Regions from separate parts of the Aliarcobacter cibarius genome, predicted to be linked through region 1. Evidence: riboswitches for the same ligand, from Rfam matches in the RefSeq annotation. Region 1 holds a riboswitch; the other holds the start of a gene.
What was found. A riboswitch is a leader RNA that binds a small molecule or an ion and turns the genes downstream of it on or off. The one in region 1 is predicted to bind thiamine pyrophosphate.

Region 1 (9,001 bases):
TAATTAATAAAATAACAAAGATTATATCTAAAAGCGATTAAGAATATAAAATATAATTTTAGATAACATATATATAATTATTTTAAAGAAAGAAAATTAATGAGCGGTAATGAATATTTTTTATTAGAGCAGGGTGAAAATAACTATAAGTTAATCTTGTTAAACATTTGGGATAAAGATAATCTTTCAGATATTATAAAAAAGATAGATGCTTCTAATTTACCAAAAGATATTTCTTTAGTTATCGATTTTAAAAATTTAAAAGAGTGTGATAGCAGTGCAATAATATACTTAATATCTTTTTTTGAGAATTTTAAAGAAGAAAATTTAATATTTGAAAATTTTGATTTTATAGAAAAGAAATTTAATTTTTATAAAAAACATTATCAAAGTGAAGTAATAGAAACAACAAATAAAAATCAATTTTTCATTAATCTAGGAATGAAAACATATAATGTTTTTAAAGAGTCTAAATATTTTCTTGATTTTGTAGGCAAAGTTTTCTATTTTTTTGTCTACTCCCTTTTTAACCCAAAAAAAATTAGATTTAATGCAACACTAAAATATATCGAAACATCAGCTGTAAATGCTTTATTAATTGTTGCAGTTACCTCTTTTTTAGTAGGAATTGTAATCGCATATCAAGGTGCAGTTCAGTTAGAGAAGTTTGGGGCAAATATATTTATTGTTGAAATGATTGCAATTACAATGCTTAGAGAAATTGCTCCTTTAGTAACGGCTATTGTAATAGCAGGAAGAAGTGCAAGTAGTTACACAGCAGAAATTGGAGCTATGAAGATTACTGAAGAGGTTGATGCTATGAAAACCATGGGATTTGAGCCAATACTTTTTTTAACACTTCCAAGAATTTTTGCACTTAGTATTTCATTACCTCTTCTAGTATTTTTTGCAGATGTTATTGGAATTATTGGAGGAATGATAATTGCATATACTAGTTTAGATGTTTCATTTGTAGAGTTTGTTACAAGACTTCATAATGAAGTTGCAGTTAAACATCTATTAATAGGTATTTTTAAAGCAATTTTCTTTGGATTTATAATAGCAATTATAGGTTCTTATAGAGGTTTTCAAGTACAAAACAATACTACTAGTATAGGAAAATATACAACAATTAGTGTTGTAAATGCTATATTTGTTGTTATCGTAATAGATGCAATTTTTTCTGTGATTTTTACACAAATGGGAATATAAAATGGGGATAATAAAAGTTGAAAATCTTTATACTGCCTTTGGAGATAATATAGTTCATGAGAATCTCTCTTTTAATGTAAAAGAAGGAGAAATATTTGGAGTTCTAGGTGGAAGTGGTTCTGGTAAAACTGTTTTAGTAAAACAAATAGTTATGCTAAATGAGATACAAAAAGGAACCATAAAAATTTTTGATAAAGATATTTCAAACTTATCTTTAAAAGAAATAGAAGATATAAAATTACAATTTTCATATCTTTTTCAATTTGGAGCTTTGTACTCTTTTTTAAATGTTATAGAAAATATTGGAGTTATGTTAAAAGAGTATACAAATTTACCAAAAGATTTAATAGAAAAAATTTCATATACCTATTTAGATATTGTAGGACTTCCAAAAAGAGTTGCAAAACTTTACCCATCTGAATTAAGTGGTGGTATGAAAAAAAGAGTAGCTCTTGCACGTAGTCTTGCAATGCAACCTAAGATTTTATTTTTAGATGAACCAACAAGTGGACTTGATCCAGGTAGTACAAAGCAAATAAATGAGCTTCTTTTATATTTGAAAAATAGTCTAAACATTACAACTGTTATAATAACTCACGATTTAGAAACAATAAAAACTGTTCTTGATAGATTTATAATTATAAAAAAAGAGATAATTTTTGATGGAGACATAAATGCTGCTATGAATTCTTCTAATAAATTTGTTCAAGAGTTTTTAACAAACACAAAGGATACTTAATATGGATACAAAGATAAATTTTTTTAAAATAGGTTTGTTTGTAAGTATTATATTTACAGCTTTAGTCATAGGGATATTTTGGCTAGGTAAATATGGTATTGAGAATAAAAAATATGATGAATATTCAATTTATTTTTCAGAATCTATTTCTGGATTAAATGTTGGTTCATCTATTAAATACATGGGATTTGATGTAGGAACTGTAAAAAATATAAGAATAAATCCTGAAAACTCAGAACAAATACAAATTGATATTCAAATACAAAAAGATACACCAATAAAAGAAGATAATTACGCAATTTTAGGAAATTTAGGAATCACTGGACTTAAATATATAGAGTTAAAGGGAGGAAGTAATAGCTCTGAACTTTTAAAAGCTAATGAAGATGGAATAAAAGTAATAAACTCGAGAAGATCAGCTTTAAGTTCATTTGTTGATTCAACAGAGGATATTACAAAAGAGATAACTTTATTGTTGATTGAATTTAGAAAAATATTAAGCCAAGAGAATTTATCGAATTTTGCAATTTTATTAAAAAATAGTCAAAAAAGTATGAGTAATATTGAAAATTTTTCAGAATATTTAGTAAAAAATCAGAAAAAAATAGATGATCTTTTAATAAGTATGAAAAGTTTTGCAAATACAGGAAATTCTTCTTTTGCTAGTGTTAAAGCCTCAGCTGATAATTTTAAAGAATTGACTACAAAATTACAAAAAGAGCTTGATAATGGAACATTTGATATAAAAGAGATAACTCAAGATAGTTTAGATAACTTGAATAATGTATTAAAAAGCTTAGAGAGTAATTTGAATCAAACAGAGAATTTAATACAAAATATAAATGAAAGTCCAAGTGATTTATTACTTAAACAAAAAACAATAAAATATGGACCAGGAGAGAAAGATGAAAAATAGTATTTTAATTTTTGTAATATTATTTATATTTAGTGGATGTGGATTAAAGCAAGAAAACTTATCTATCAATTATTATTCAATTGATTTTCAAACAAAAAGTATGTTAGAAAAATCAAAGTTTAATTCGATTTTTATTGAAGAACCAAACGTAAATAATGCTTTCAATTTAAAATCTATTTTTTATAGCACAAAAGATTATAAGTTAGAAGAGTATGCAAAAAATAGATGGATAAATACTCCTTCAAATATGATTTATACTCAAGTAATAGACTCTTTTAATTCAAGCAATATTTTTAATACAGTGGTTACAAAAGATAAAAGAATAAAAACTGACTATTTATTAAAAACGGAAGTAATTAAATTTTATCAAGTTTTTGAAGAGGGTAAATCATATGCTATTTTAAAAATAAATTTTGATTTAGTAAAAGATAATATGATTATAAAATCATTCAATTATGATAAAAAGATTTTATGTAAAACAAATGATGCTTATGGTTTTGTAGTAGCTACAAATGAAGGAGTAGAAGAAAGTATAAATATTTTACTAAGAGATTTACTAACTTTTTAATCTCTTAGCTAAAATAGGAGCTATATTCATAACAATTAAAAGTCTTACAATATGATGTAAAGTTATATAAGGTAGATTTGCACCAACTAAAAGAGCTATTAGATTTATTTCAGTTTGTCCACCAGGACCAAAAGCAAGAAGAATATCTAAAGTCTTGAAATCTAAATAAAAATGAATAATTGCAATAAATATAATACATAATATGGCTAAAATTAAAAAGTGTCCAAGAGTAGCAATAAGTGTTTTATAGATTGTTTTAATTGGAACACCTTTAAATGTAAAACCTATAATTACACCAAAAACAACTTGAATGAATTTTAAAAATTCATCAGGAATTGCTACATTAAAAGTACCAGTTGAGTATAAAATTATGCTAACAATCATAGGACCCATTAAAAAAGCTGCTGTAAGTTTAACTTTTTTTGCAACTATAGCTCCTATTATTCCAAAAATGTATAAAATAAGAAATTGTTTAAAATCTATATTTACAAGAGGAGTTGTAAGTAATTGATTTCCTCTGATATCTATTTGAAAAATGTATTGTATAATAAAAGGTAAAGATACAACTACAAAAAACAATCTTGAGCTTTGCATTAAAGTTATTTTAGAAGTATTGGCTTTTAGTTCTTGTCCAATTATTACCATTTCAATAACACCTCCAGGCATACTACCTAAGTAAGAAGTTTTCAAATCATATTTTAAAATTTTATAGTAATAATAAGTTCCAAAGAATATCACTAATATAGTAAAAGGAACTACTAACAGTAGACTAAGTGTATATTGTGGAATATATTTTAAAATTTCTGGAGTAAAGGCACTTCCAATTGCAAGTCCTATTAATATTCTTGCTGGGCTTGAAAAAAGTTTTGGACTAGAAATAGGAATTTTTTCAAATCGTATAGCTATACTTGTAGCAAATATACTACCCATTAACCAAGGAAGAGGTAGATGTAAAAATATGAAAATTAAAGAACCAAATAGCCCTATAAAAAGGGCTAAAAGCATTTTAAAAAATGATATGGACATAAATTATATTAAATTTTGAAGATATTTTACAGCTTCAAGTGAATCTTTTTTTACAATATTTGTATATTTTATAAGTTCTTCTTCATTTGAGTAACCACATAAAAGACCAATGGAGTTAATATTTGCACTAGCTGCTGAAAGTAAATCTAGTTTTGTATCACCTATCATAAAGGCATTATGTCTATTCCTATCATAATTCATACCTTCTAGAGCTTTTAAAATAGGTTCTTGATGAGGTTTTGGATTTTCTACATCTTCTCTTCCAATAATAATCTCAAAATGTTTTGTAATATCAAAATTATCTAAAATTGGAGTTGAGTAGATTCTCGTTTTTGTAGTAACCACTCCAAGTCTCGCAAAATTTGAAGCTAAATTAACTGCTTCATAAGCATTTTCAAGAAGGGTAGTTTGTGCAACTGAAATCTCTTTATATCTATTTTTGTAGCTATCTACAAAATCCCAAACATATTTTTTTGGAACTCCTAAATTTCCAAACATAATATCAAGTGGGTACCCAATCTCTTTTATAATATCATTAATTGTTCCATTAAAATTGAATTTATGTTTATCAAAAGCGTGTAAGAATGTACTTGTAATTGCATCTGTTGAATCGATTAAAGTACCATCTAAATCAAATAAAATTATCATATCTTTTTTCAAATTTTTTCCTTATTCTTCTATTTGCCAATCTTTTTGGTTATGCATTATTCCTATAAATGCAGGTTCAATATTTTCTATTTTTTTATTAATTGCTGTAATTGAATCAGGAATATATAAAAATAAGTACGGTAAATCTTCAGCTACTATTTTAAAAATATCCTTATAAATATCACTTAGTTCATCTTTATTTATAGTTACACTACCTTTTTCTATTAGTTTATCTACCTTTTCATTTTTATAACCTACTAGATTAAATCCACCAAGTTTAGAGCTAGAACTATGCCAAAGAGGATAAGCATCAGGCATTAGTGCTAATGACCATCCAAGTAATACTGTTTCAAATTTTCTTGGATGAACAACTGTATTTAAAAAAGCTTGCCATTCCATGACTCTTATTTTTAATTCAACTCCCACTTTTGCTAGTTGATATTGTAAAATCTGAGCTGTATTTACTCTAATATCATTACCTGTATTTGTAATTAACTCAAAACTAAGTGGATTTTTCTCATCATATCCAGCTTCTTTTAAAAGTTGTTTTGCTTTTTCTAAATCTTGTTTAGTCTCTTTTACATTATCATTGTAAGCAAAACTTCCAGGCATAAAAGGTCCATTACAAACTTCTGCATAACCAAAAAATAAGATATCAACTAGTTCTTGTCTATTTATAGCTATAGATAGAGCTTGTCTTACTTTTATATCTTTAAATTTTGGGTTTTCCAAATTAAATCCTAAGTAACTAAATCCAAAACTAGGTCTAGATAGCATTTCGAAGTTATTTTTAAAATTATCATCAATTTGTCTTGAAGTTTGCATTGGAGTTAATCCTCCAATATCAAGTTTTTTTTGTTTTAGATATAAAAATGATGTATTTGGATCTGGTAAAAATTTATATAAAATCTTATCAATTTTTGGTTTTCCACCAAAGTAATCAGGGTTTGCAATAAGTTCTATATCTTGAGCTGTTTTAAATTCTTTAATTTTATATGAACCTGTACCTATTGGATTTTTATTAAAACTACTAGTCATTAGATTTTTTTCATCTTTTAAAATATGATAAGGTAAAAGTCCTACCATCCAAATCTCTAGAGCTTTAAAATATGGTTTTTTATAGATTATTTCAACTGTTAAATCATCTAAGGCTTTTACGCTTTGTACTTCATTGAAATTTGATTTTATTGAATTAAATACACTAGGATTTATTATTTGTTCATAAGTAAAAATAACATCTTTTGAAGTAAGTTTAACTTTATCATGCCACAAGACATTATCTTTTAATTTTACAATTAACTTAGTAGGGGTTATAAATTCATAAGAACTAGCTAATTCAGGTGTTATATTTCCATCTTTGTCATATTTAAAAAGTCCATTAAAAAGCCAATCAGATATCTCACCACTTGCACTATCATTTGCTAGGATTGGATTTAGTCTACTAGGACTTGAGCTCATACTTAAATTTAATGTACTTGCGCTAATTGATGTTAAAAATATTAAAATAAAAATAAAAAATTTCATGGGATATTGTATAGTTTTTTTACAAAAAATAGCATAAATTAGCTTTTAACTTTTATTTGTGATACAATTCATCTTTTATTGCAGGGGGACGTATTTTAGCGTTGAGAAGGTAAAACCTGACCCTTTGAACCTGTTGGTTTACACCAGCGTAGGAAGCGAGTTTGTTAAAATTAAATTTAATATCAAGGGTGCTTTCTAATTAGAAAGTACCCTTTTTTTGTGATAAAAATTATAAAGTAAAATATTAAGAAGGAAGAATTATGAAAAAAGTTTTAACTATTGCAGGATCTGACTGTATTGGTGGAGCTGGAATTCAAGCTGATATAAAAACTTTTAGTGCGTTTGGAACTTATGGGATGAGTGTCGTTACTGCTGTTGTTGCAGAAAATACTTGTAGAGTTATTGATATTCAAGATGTAAGTCCAATTATTATAGAAAAACAGTTACAAGCTGTTTTTGAAGATGTTGTTCCAGATGCTATAAAAATTGGTATGTTGGCAAATATAGAAGCTATGAAAGTAGTTGCAAATTTTTTAAAGAAACAAAAAGTTAAAAATATTGTAATTGATCCAGTAATGTATGCAAAAAATGGTGATGCATTAATGGATATAAATAATATGAGTAGTCTAATAGAAATTATTGTTCCATTAGCAGATGTTTTAACTCCAAATATAGCTGAAGCTCAACATTTAACAGATATGAAAATATTATCTAAAGATGATATGAAGATAGCAGCAAAGAAAATATACGAAATGGGTTGTAAAAGTGTTTTAATAAAAAGTGGAAATAATTTTGATGATGAATCAATTGATATTTTATATGATGGTAAAGATTTTCATCTATTTGAAACACCAAAAGTGGATACAAAAAATACTCATGGAACAGGATGTACATTCTCTTCTGCAATTGCAGCTAGTTTAGCTTTAGATAATTCTTTAGAAAACTCTATAAGAAATGCAAAAGATTATATTTTTGGTGCTATAAAAAATTCACCAAATATTGGTCATGGAAATGGTCCATTAAATCATTTCTATAAATTTTAATTAAAAGGATATTTTATGATAAATGATTTAGTTGAAATTTTAAATCAAATAAGAGTAAAAAATCCTCTTATTCATCAAATAACAAATTATGTTACAGTAAATGATTGTGCAAATATAACTTTAGCAGTTGGAGCAAGTCCTGCAATGGCAGATGATGAAGCGGAGGTAGAAGAGTTTGTTAATATTGCTTCATCTTTATTAATAAATATAGGAACATTAAATAAAAATGTAAAAAATTCTATAGTAAAAGCTGTAAAAAAAGCAAATGAATTAGAGGTTCCAGTTGTCTTAGATCCAGTTGGTGTTGGTGCTTCAAAATTTAGAAAAGATTTTGTAGAAGAGCTTTTAAAACAAACTAATATATCTTCTATTAGAGGAAATATATCTGAAATAAAGTCTATATTAAATCTAAGTTCAAATACAAAAGGTGCAGATGCTTCTAAAGAAGATTTGGAATCAATTGATAATACAGTAAATATAGCAAAAGAGTTAGCAAATAAGTTAGGTTTAGTTGTTGCTATTACTGGTGAAGTTGATGTTATATCTGATGGTAAAAGAGTTGTTGCTATTAAAAATGGTAACCATCTTTTGCCACAAATTACAGGAACAGGATGTATGTGTAGTTCTTTGGTTTCTAGCTATTGTGGAACATCAAAAGATAAAATATTTGAAGCGACAATTCTTGGCGTGATTACTATGGGAATTGCTGGTGAAATAGCTTATGAAAAAAGTAAAAATAGTGGTTTAGGAACTTTTCATAAAGAGTTATTTAACTCTATAGGTAATTTTAATGAAGAAATTTTAAAACAAAAAGCAAATTTTAAAGAAATAATGTAAAAAGGAATATATATGTCGTTTTCAAGAAATTTAAAAGAAAAAGCAATAAAAGTATGGGAAGATGGATATAACCATCCATTTGTTCAAGAACTAGGAGCAGGTACTTTAGATAAAGAAAAATTCAAATTCTATTTATTACAAGATTACTTATATTTACTGGAGTATGCGAAAGTTTTTGCAATGGCTATGGTAAAAGCTGATGATGAGAAAATGTTAAGTAATTTAAGTAGTATAACAAAAAGTATTTTTGTTGATGAAATGGAAGTTCATAGAACATATATGAAAGAGTTTGGAATTACAGAAGATGAAGTTGTAAATGTTAAAGCTTCTTTATTTAATAGAACATATACAGCAAATATGCTTGCAACTGCACAAAAAGGAGATTTGGCTGAAACTTTAGCTACTGTTTTTCCTTGTGCCTGGACATATTGTGATTATGGGAAAAGATTAAAAGAACAGTATAAGAAAAATTTGGAAGATAATTTCTA
Region 2 (9,001 bases), 1.1 Mb from region 1:
AAGATTATTTTTTTTCTTTTCACAATTTTTACATAAGATTTTAATATAATCCTGTAATTTATTTTACGAAGGAATTTTATGAAAAAATCATTTATAGTTGCAGGAATTTTATTTTCAACTCTTAGTTTTGGATTTGACTTAAAACAAATAGCAAGTGATGTTGCAAAGAATATACCACAAAATGTTGAAACTACAGGAAATAATCAAAAATCAAATTTAGATAATTCTACTATTTCAAATGGATTAAAAGAGGCTTTAAAAAATGGTGTTACTTATGCCACTTCAACTTTAGGTAAAGATAATGGTTACTTAAATAATGATAAAGTTAAAATACCTCTACCTGATAATTTAAAAAATGTTGAAGGGGTAATTAGAAAAGCTGGTGGTGATAAAATGGCTGATGATTTAATCAATTCTATGAACGCAGCAGCTTCAAAAGCGGCTCCAAAAACTGCTGATATTTTTATGAATGCCATTTCTAAAATGAACTTAAATGATGCTCAAACTATTTTAAGTGGAAAAGATAATGCAGCAACAGAATATTTTAAGAAAAATAGTTCAAATGAACTTAAAGCTATGATAAAACCAATAGTTCAAGAGTCTATGAAAACAAACAACGTTGCACAATATTACGATGTTGCAAATAATTTTTATCAAAATAGTGCAAAAGGTTTAGTAGGAAACAGCTCAATTACAGGACTAGCAAAAAATTTTGGTGTTGATTCATATGTACCTGGAAATAATAATGAAAGTTTAGACGACTATATTACAGAAAAAGCAATGGACGGACTATTTTCTATGATAGCTCAAAAAGAAGCTGGTATTAGAAAAAATCCTCTTGAACAAACTAGCTCAATTTTAAAAGAAGTGTTCAGTAAATAATAAAGTTAAGGATTTTAATTCCTTAACATAATTTATTTGATTATTAATATACAATTTCATAATTTTTTCCCATTTTAAAGCCATTTCCATTAACTTTAAAAAATTATTTTGGTATTATTTGAGCACTTAAATAAATAGTGTTGTGATAATATTATTTTAGAATAATGAAATTTTTGAAGGTTTTAGATGACAGAAAATTATAAAGAAATAGATAATTTAGAAATATATAAATATAGTTTTTTGAATTCTAATGAAGCTATGATTATTTTTACTTCAAAAGAATTTATAGCCTGTAATAATGAGCTTGCGAAATTCTTAGAGTTAAAATCAACTGATGATTTTAAAACATTAAATCCTTTTGAAATCATTCCTGCATATCAACCTGATGGTACTTTATCTCATTTAAAATTCAAAGAATATTTAGAAATTTGTAAAAACTTAGGCGAAGTAAGATTTAACTGGTTATATAAAACTGTAAAAAACAAAGATTTATTTGTTGAAGTACTACTAAAAAAAATAACTTTTGATAATAAAGAGTATTTTTTAGCAAAATGGTTAAATAGAAATGAATTAAGAAAATTAGAAAAAGAGTTAGAAAATAAAAATCTTCAACTAGAGAAGAAGAAAACTTATTTAAATGAAATAGATAGTATTTTCAAAGAACAAAATATAAATAAAGATGATTTCGTAGATACACTGTTTTTGCTAAATGAATATAAAAATGCAATAGATGAAAGTTCTATTGTCTCAAAATCAGATAAACAGGGCAAAATAACTTTTGTAAATAATAAATTTTGTGAAATTTCTGGATACAACAAAGAAGAACTTATAGGTAAAAATCACAATATTGTAAGGCATCCTAGTATGGGTAAAGATTTCTTTAAAAATCTTTGGAAAACTATTTTAAATAAAAATATATTTAGAGGAGTAATAGTAAATAAAAAGAAAGATGGGAATCCATATTATGTAGATACGACAATTGTTCCTATCGTTGATAAATATAATGAAATAATTGAATTTATAGCAGTAAGACATGATATAACACAAATTTATGAAAAAGAAAAAATCATTCAAGAACAATATATGGATGATTTAACAAAACTCCCAAATAGACAAAAATTAATAAGTGATTTAAAAGATACTAAAGATGCTTCAATTGTTCTAATAGACATTGCAAAATTCAAAGATATAAATGAATTTTATGGCTATGAAATAGGAGATTTAGTTTTAAAAGAGTTTGCAAAAAATTTACAAAAATTAGATATCTTTGGATTAAATTTTTACAAACTTTCAAATGATATCTTTGCAATTTTAGTATTAAAAAATAGTTTGATAGAGTCTTTACCAGAATTATTAAACAATATTTTAGAAAAAATTGAAAAAAAAATAGTTGTAGAAAAATATAATTTTTCACTATCAATTTTTATGGCTGTTGCTTCTAAGAATTTTTTTGAGAATCCTCTTATAGCAGTTGAATTTGCAATGAATTTAGCAAAAAATAAAAATAAAAAAATACTATTTTTAGAACAACATCTAGAAGAATATGAAAAAATTAAAAGAAATAAAGAATTAATTGAAATAATAAAAAATGCAATTTTAGAAAATAATATACTTGTTTATGGACAAAAGATTCTAAACAATATCACAAAAGAAGAAAAATATGAAACTTTAATGAGATTAAAAACAAGTGATAATAAAATACTACTTCCATATACTTTCTTAGAAGTTTCAAAAAAAGCAAATTTATATCTAGATTTAACAAAAGCATTAGTAAAAAAAGCTTGTAGCTACTTTAAAGATAAAGATTGCGAATTTAATATAAATCTTACAGTTGAAGATATAAAAGATGAAAATACAATAAACTATATTTTTGAAAATATTAAAAAAACAAATACAGCTTCAAAAATAACTTTTGAAATAGTCGAAAGTGAAGCTATTGATGATTTTGGTTTAATAAATGAATTTGTAAAAAAAGCAAAAAATTTAGGTTGTAAGATTGCAATAGATGACTTTGGAACTGGATATTCAAATTTTGAATATATAATCAAATTAAATATTGATTTTATAAAAATAGATGGTTCATTAGTAAAAAATATATCAAATGACAAGAATGTAGAGTTAGCAATAAAAACGATAAATAGCTTTGCAAAAGTTTTAAATATTAAAACCGTAGCTGAATTTGTACACAACGAAGAAGTTATGCAAAAAGTGAATGAGTTAAATATTGATTATTCACAAGGTTATCATCTACACAAACCAGAATATTTAGTTTAAATTTAAAGAGGAGAAGAAGTGCTTATAAATATTTCAACTAAATATAGAATCTTAATAATTATGATTCTTAGTCAAATAGGGTTTATATCTATTAGTATTTTTGCAATATTAAGTGATTATAAGATTTCAGGAATAATTGCATTAAATATATTTTTTGCAATTATTGTTGGTTATATTAGTTTTTATTCGATGCAAAGAATTGTAGGAGGAATAGATAGAGTTAAAGAGTATATTGAAGATTTAATGGATTTTGTATTTTTTAAAACAAATCATATTAGAGTTGCAAAATATATAAAAAATGACGATATTGGTATTATATTAAGAGAATTAAATAATTATGTTAGTAAATATGACAAAATAAGAAAAGATGATATGCATATTATGGGTGAAATAGTAATTGCTCTTGACAAGGTATCTCAAGGTATTTATACTTCAAAAATAAACTCTACTACATCTAATCCGATGATTTATACGCTAAAAAATATTGTAAATAATATGCTAGAAAAAGCTAATAAGAATATGGAAGATTTAGTTGAAATTGTTGGACTTTATTCTGAACAGGATTATAGAAAACAGATGCAAATAAATCCTAAACTAAAAGGGAAAATGCTTCTAACTATGCAAAGAATAAATAAACTTGGTGCTGAATTAAATTCTAATGCAAAACAGAATCTAGAAAATGGTAATTTACTTGAAAACTCTTCAATTCAGATGAGTAAAAGTATAGATAATCTAGCTCAAAAAGCAAATGAACAAGCAGCAAGTCTTGAAGAAACTGCATCTGCTTTAGAGCAAATTACAAGTATTACAAAAAACAATACTCAAAATGCTTCACAAATGGCAAATTTGAGTAAAGATGTAAAACAATCAGTTACATTAGGTGAAGATTTAGCAAATAAAACAGCTTCTTCTATGGATGAAATTAACTCAAAAGTTAAAGCTATAAATGAAGCAATAAGCATAATTGATCAAATAGCTTTCCAAACAAATATTCTATCTTTAAATGCTGCTGTTGAAGCAGCAACAGCAGGAGAAGCTGGAAAAGGATTTGCAGTTGTTGCACAAGAAGTAAGAAATCTTGCAAGTAGAAGTGCAGAAGCGGCACGTGAAATAAAAGATTTAGTTGAAAATGCAACTTATAAAACTGAAGAAGGTAAAAAAATATCTGATGAGATGATAGAGGGTTATCAAAATTTAAATAATTTAATCTCTCAAACTATAAATATTATTTATGATGTAAGTATTGCTTCAAATGAGCAATTAAAAGGAATTGAGCAAATAAATAGTGCAATAAATATCCTTGATAAAGCAACTCAGGAAAATGCAATTGAAACAAATAATGTATCTTTGATATCGCAAAAAACACTAAACATGGCTAAACTATTAGTAGAAGATGCCAAAACAAAAAAAGTAAGCTAAGGATTAAATATGTCAAAAGAGATAGTTTTAGAAGACCATGCCTTTTTAGTTAGTGAAACAAATGAAAAAGGAATAATTACATTTGCAAGTGATGATTTTTGTGAAATTGCAGGATATAGTGTTGAAGAATTAATTGGGAAACCTCACAATTTAGTAAGACATCCTGATATGCCAAAAGCAGCATTTAAAAATTTGTGGGATACTGTAAAAAGTGGAAAAGTTTGGACTGGATATGTAAAAAATGCTACTAAAAATGGAGATTATTACTGGGTTTATGCAACAGTTTATCCCACAATTACAAGTGAAGGAACTAAAGGGTATTTATCTTGTAGAAGAAAAGCTACTTCTGAAGAAATACAAAAAGCAATTAATCTTTACAAAACGTTACAATAAGAACTATAGATTTTATATAACCAAAATATTATTGAATTATTCAACTTTTAAAAGTTGTTTATGATAGAATACTTTTTTTATTGCAGGGGGACGCTTTTTGCGTTGAGAAGGTAAAACCTGACCCTTTGAACCTGTTGGTTAATACCAGAGTAGGAAGCGATTTTTAATAATTAAATTTAATAAACTTAAAATAGATAATCTAAATTTAATAAAAAGGGTGCTTTCTTCGGGAAGTACCCTTTTTTTTACTCAAAAATCTGGCTAACAATAAAAAAATATATTTAATAAAGGATTTTGAAATGAAGATTAGCAATGCATTTGCTGAAATGATGGTACACATACCACTTTGTACACATATTGAAGCAAAAAAAGTTTTAATAATTGGTTCTGTAAATGATGAGTTAAAAAATGAAACTTTAAAACACTCAAAAGAGTCAAATTTTGAATTTGGTGATTTATCAATAGTAGAAAACAAAGAAAATAAAGAGATAGATATAGTAATCTTAACAGATATTAGACCTGATTTAAAAATTTTGGCAAATATTTATAGAGTGCTTAAAGATGATGCAATTTTATGTTTTTTATCAAAATCATTTTCAAATAACAAAGATGAATTAAAAGAGGATTTAAAACTTGTAGGTGAAAAGTTTTGGATTGCTATGCCTTTCAAATTTGAACATGATACAGCAATAATTGCTTCAAGAAAATATCATCCAACAGCTGATTTAAATCTACAAAGAGCAGATTTCTTAGAAGATTTAAAATATTATAGTGCTGAAATTCATTCAGCTTCTTTCGTGTTTCCTGCAAGTATTCACAAAGAACTTACTGGTATTGCAAAAAGATAAAGGAAAATAAAATGACAAATATTCAAAAATGGTTAGAAGATCATAAAAATGATGTTGTACGAACACAAATGTACTACGCAAAACAAGGAATTATTACTCCTCATATGGAATTTGTTGCAAAAAAAGAGAACCTTGATGTAGAATTTATAAGAAGTGAAATTGCAAGAGGTAGACTAATAATTCCTGCAAACGTAAATCATATAAATCAAGAACCAATGGCTATTGGAATTGCAAGCTCATGTAAAATTAATGCAAATATTGGTAGTTCTGCACTTGCAAGTGATGTAAATGCTGAGATAGAAAAAGTAAATGTTTGTTTAAAATATGGTGCTGATACAATTATGGATTTAAGTACAGGTGGTGACTTAGATATGATAAGAAAAGCTGTAATAAATCACTCAACAGTACCTATTGGAACAGTGCCTATTTATCAAATTTTACACGATGTAAAAGATAAAATTGAAGATTTAAGTATTGAAAAAATGTTAGAGGTAATTGAAAGACAAGCACAACAAGGTGTTTCATACTTCACAATTCATGCCGGATTCTTACTAGAATTTATGCCTCACATTGCAAAAAGAAAAATGGGAATCGTTTCAAGAGGTGGTTCACTAATGGCTGCTTGGATGATGCACTATCATAAAGAAAATCCTTTCTACACAGCATTTGATAAAATCTTAGATATTTGTAGAAAATATGATGTTTCTCTTTCTTTAGGAGACTCTTTGAGACCAGGTTGTTTAGCTGATGCATCTGATGAAGCACAATTAAGAGAATTAAAAGTTTTAGGTGATTTAACTTTAAGAGCTTGGGAAAAAGATGTTCAAGTTATGATTGAAGGACCTGGTCATGTACCATTAAATCAAATAGAAAGAAATATGAAAATAGAAAAAGAGTACTGCCATGAAGCACCTTTTTATATTTTAGGACCACTTACAACTGATATTGCTGCTGGTTATGATCATATCTCTTCTGCTATTGGAGCTGCTGTTGGTGGATGGCATGGTGCATCAATGCTTTGTTATGTAACTCCAAAAGAACACTTAGGTTTACCAAATGCTGAAGATGTTAGAAATGGAATTATTGCATACAAAATTGCAGCACACTCAGCTGATATTGCTAGAGGAAGAAAAGGTGCTAGAGATATTGATGATGCTATGAGTGATGCTAGATATAAATTTGATTGGAATAAACAATTTGAACTTGCTCTAGATCCAGATAGAGCTAGAGAGTATCATGATGAAACATTACCTCAAGATGTATTTAAAGATGCAGAATTTTGTTCAATGTGTGGACCAAAATTTTGTTCATATAAAATAACTCAAAAAATAGTAAAAACTCACGGAGAAGCTATAGAAAATATGGCTGTTTAAATATTTTAAGCTAAAGTTTTATCTTTAGCTTGAAGTTACTCTAAAATAGTTATTTATAGAATTTTTCTTTACTAAACTAAAATTGAAATCTAAATCTAGGTTAAATTTTTCTTCAAAACTAAACTTATAATCTTTTTTGAAATTTTTTAAAAGAGCTTGAAAAAGTGAATATTTTTTATCTATCACAAAAATATCTTTGTTCATCTCATATAAATATACAACATTCAAATAGTAACTACCATCTACAAAATAAGTTTGAAATTGATAGTGAGAAAACTCATAATTATCAATTAATTCAAATCTTTTTGCACCAATATTTTCTTTTAATAGAGATAAAAAATGCCCAAAAGCCTGTCCATTCCAAGTAGCATCACTATAAGTGTGAATATACTCAATATAAATCTCTTTTGTTTTCAAAGTATAAGCATCAAGTACATAAGCGTCATGTCTTGTTTTTGTTTCAATATTTGAAATAGGATATTTAAAACTATAATCACTTGTAATCTTAAATCTTAAATCATTCTCTTCTAAACTAAAATAAGGAATGGATAACTTTGTAACCTTTTTAAATGCAAATTTAAGACCCTCGAATAAAGCTCCAAACACTGTGATACCTTCTTTTAAATTTAAGCTATTATATCCATAAAGAGCTATTTAATCAATTTACACTAATTATCCATTCCTAAACTTCTTTTAAAAATCAATAGTGTGAAAGTAAAAAACACCAAACCAACTATGAAAATATCTAACATTTGTACCCAAACTATACTAAAACCTGCATCCCTAAATAAAATAGCTTGTGATAATTCTACAAAGTGACTAGTAGGCATTAATTTCATTAAATATTGGATTACTAATGGCATACTCTCAAATGGTGACATAGTACCTGAGAGCATCATTAATGGAAGAATCGTCAAAATAAAAACCATCCCTAATTGAGGCATATTTTTTACAATAGTTCCAATAAAAACTCCCATAGAAGTTGTAGCAAATAAAACTAAAAATGTAGAAAATAAATATAATGGAATTGAACCACTAATAGGTATAGAAAGAAGAGTTTCAACAATAAACCATAAACTAAAAGATACTCCAATTAAAACTATAATACAAACAGCTAATATTTTTGAAAACATTATCTCAAAAGATTTTAAAGGCATTACCATTAAATGTTCAATAGTACCATGTTCTCTTTCTCGAACTAATGAAGCAGCTGAAAGTAATATAGATATCATCACAATATTATTTATAATCTCATTTATACTTCCAAACCATTCTCCTTTTAGATTAGGATTGTATTTGTATCTAATAACAAGTTCTGGATTTATTTTATTTTCATAATTACTATTTAAAAAATTTTGAACCTCTTCATTTATAATATTTTTTACATAGCCTGAACCAATACCAGCTTGAGTCATCCTTGTAGCATCTATGTTTACTTGAATCTCAGGTGCTTTAGAAGATAAAACATCTTTTTCAAAACCATCAGGAATTAGTACTATAAATGTGTAATACCCTGAATCCATTTTTCCATCAATATCGTAATAAGAGATAATATCTGGAGTGTTAAATCTTGGTTTAAAAAAACCATCTATTATTTTTTTAGATAATTGACTTTTATCATTATCAACAAAAGCTATTGAACCATTATTTATTTCAATTGAAGTTTTTGTTCCACCTATATAAATTGCCACGGAAAAAACATATATAATAAATATAATCATACCTTTATCATATAAAACTGTTTTTAGCTCTTTAATCATTAAGTTATATATATTTAGTACTGTTTTTAACACTATTTTTCCTGCTTATTTA

Region 2: it holds a riboswitch for thiamine pyrophosphate, as region 1 does, so the genes downstream of both, ACBT_RS04600 (spermine/spermidine synthase domain-containing protein) here and thiD (bifunctional hydroxymethylpyrimidine kinase/phosphomethylpyrimidine kinase) in region 1, are expected to answer to the same signal.

Annotation. Positions count from the first base shown of each region.
Region 1 covers NZ_CP054051.1:2,114,197-2,123,197, reverse strand. Annotated here, with positions in the region: gene ACBT_RS10640 (MlaE family ABC transporter permease) at 100-1,212, shown strand; gene ACBT_RS10635 (ABC transporter ATP-binding protein) at 1,214-1,951, shown strand; gene ACBT_RS10630 (MlaD family protein) at 1,953-2,867, shown strand; gene ACBT_RS10625 (ABC-type transport auxiliary lipoprotein family protein) at 2,857-3,435, shown strand; gene ACBT_RS10620 (AbrB family transcriptional regulator) at 3,424-4,461, opposite strand; gene ACBT_RS10615 (HAD family hydrolase) at 4,465-5,109, opposite strand; gene ACBT_RS10610 (peptide-binding protein) at 5,131-6,633, opposite strand; TPP riboswitch at 6,706-6,805, shown strand; gene thiD (bifunctional hydroxymethylpyrimidine kinase/phosphomethylpyrimidine kinase) at 6,894-7,676, shown strand; gene thiM (hydroxyethylthiazole kinase) at 7,692-8,513, shown strand; gene tenA (thiaminase II) at 8,526-9,001, shown strand, end outside.
Region 2 covers NZ_CP054051.1:924,559-933,559, reverse strand. Annotated here, with positions in the region: gene ACBT_RS04620 (DUF4197 domain-containing protein) at 79-882, shown strand; gene ACBT_RS04615 (EAL domain-containing protein) at 1,069-3,156, shown strand; partial or broken gene ACBT_RS11905 (methyl-accepting chemotaxis protein) at 3,826-4,575, shown strand; gene ACBT_RS04605 (PAS domain-containing protein) at 4,585-4,968, shown strand; TPP riboswitch at 5,043-5,141, shown strand; gene ACBT_RS04600 (spermine/spermidine synthase domain-containing protein) at 5,268-5,816, shown strand; gene thiC (phosphomethylpyrimidine synthase ThiC) at 5,828-7,189, shown strand; gene ACBT_RS04590 (hypothetical protein) at 7,214-7,795, opposite strand; gene ACBT_RS04585 (ABC transporter permease) at 7,858-8,982, opposite strand; gene rbbA (ribosome-associated ATPase/putative transporter RbbA) at 8,982-9,001, opposite strand, start outside.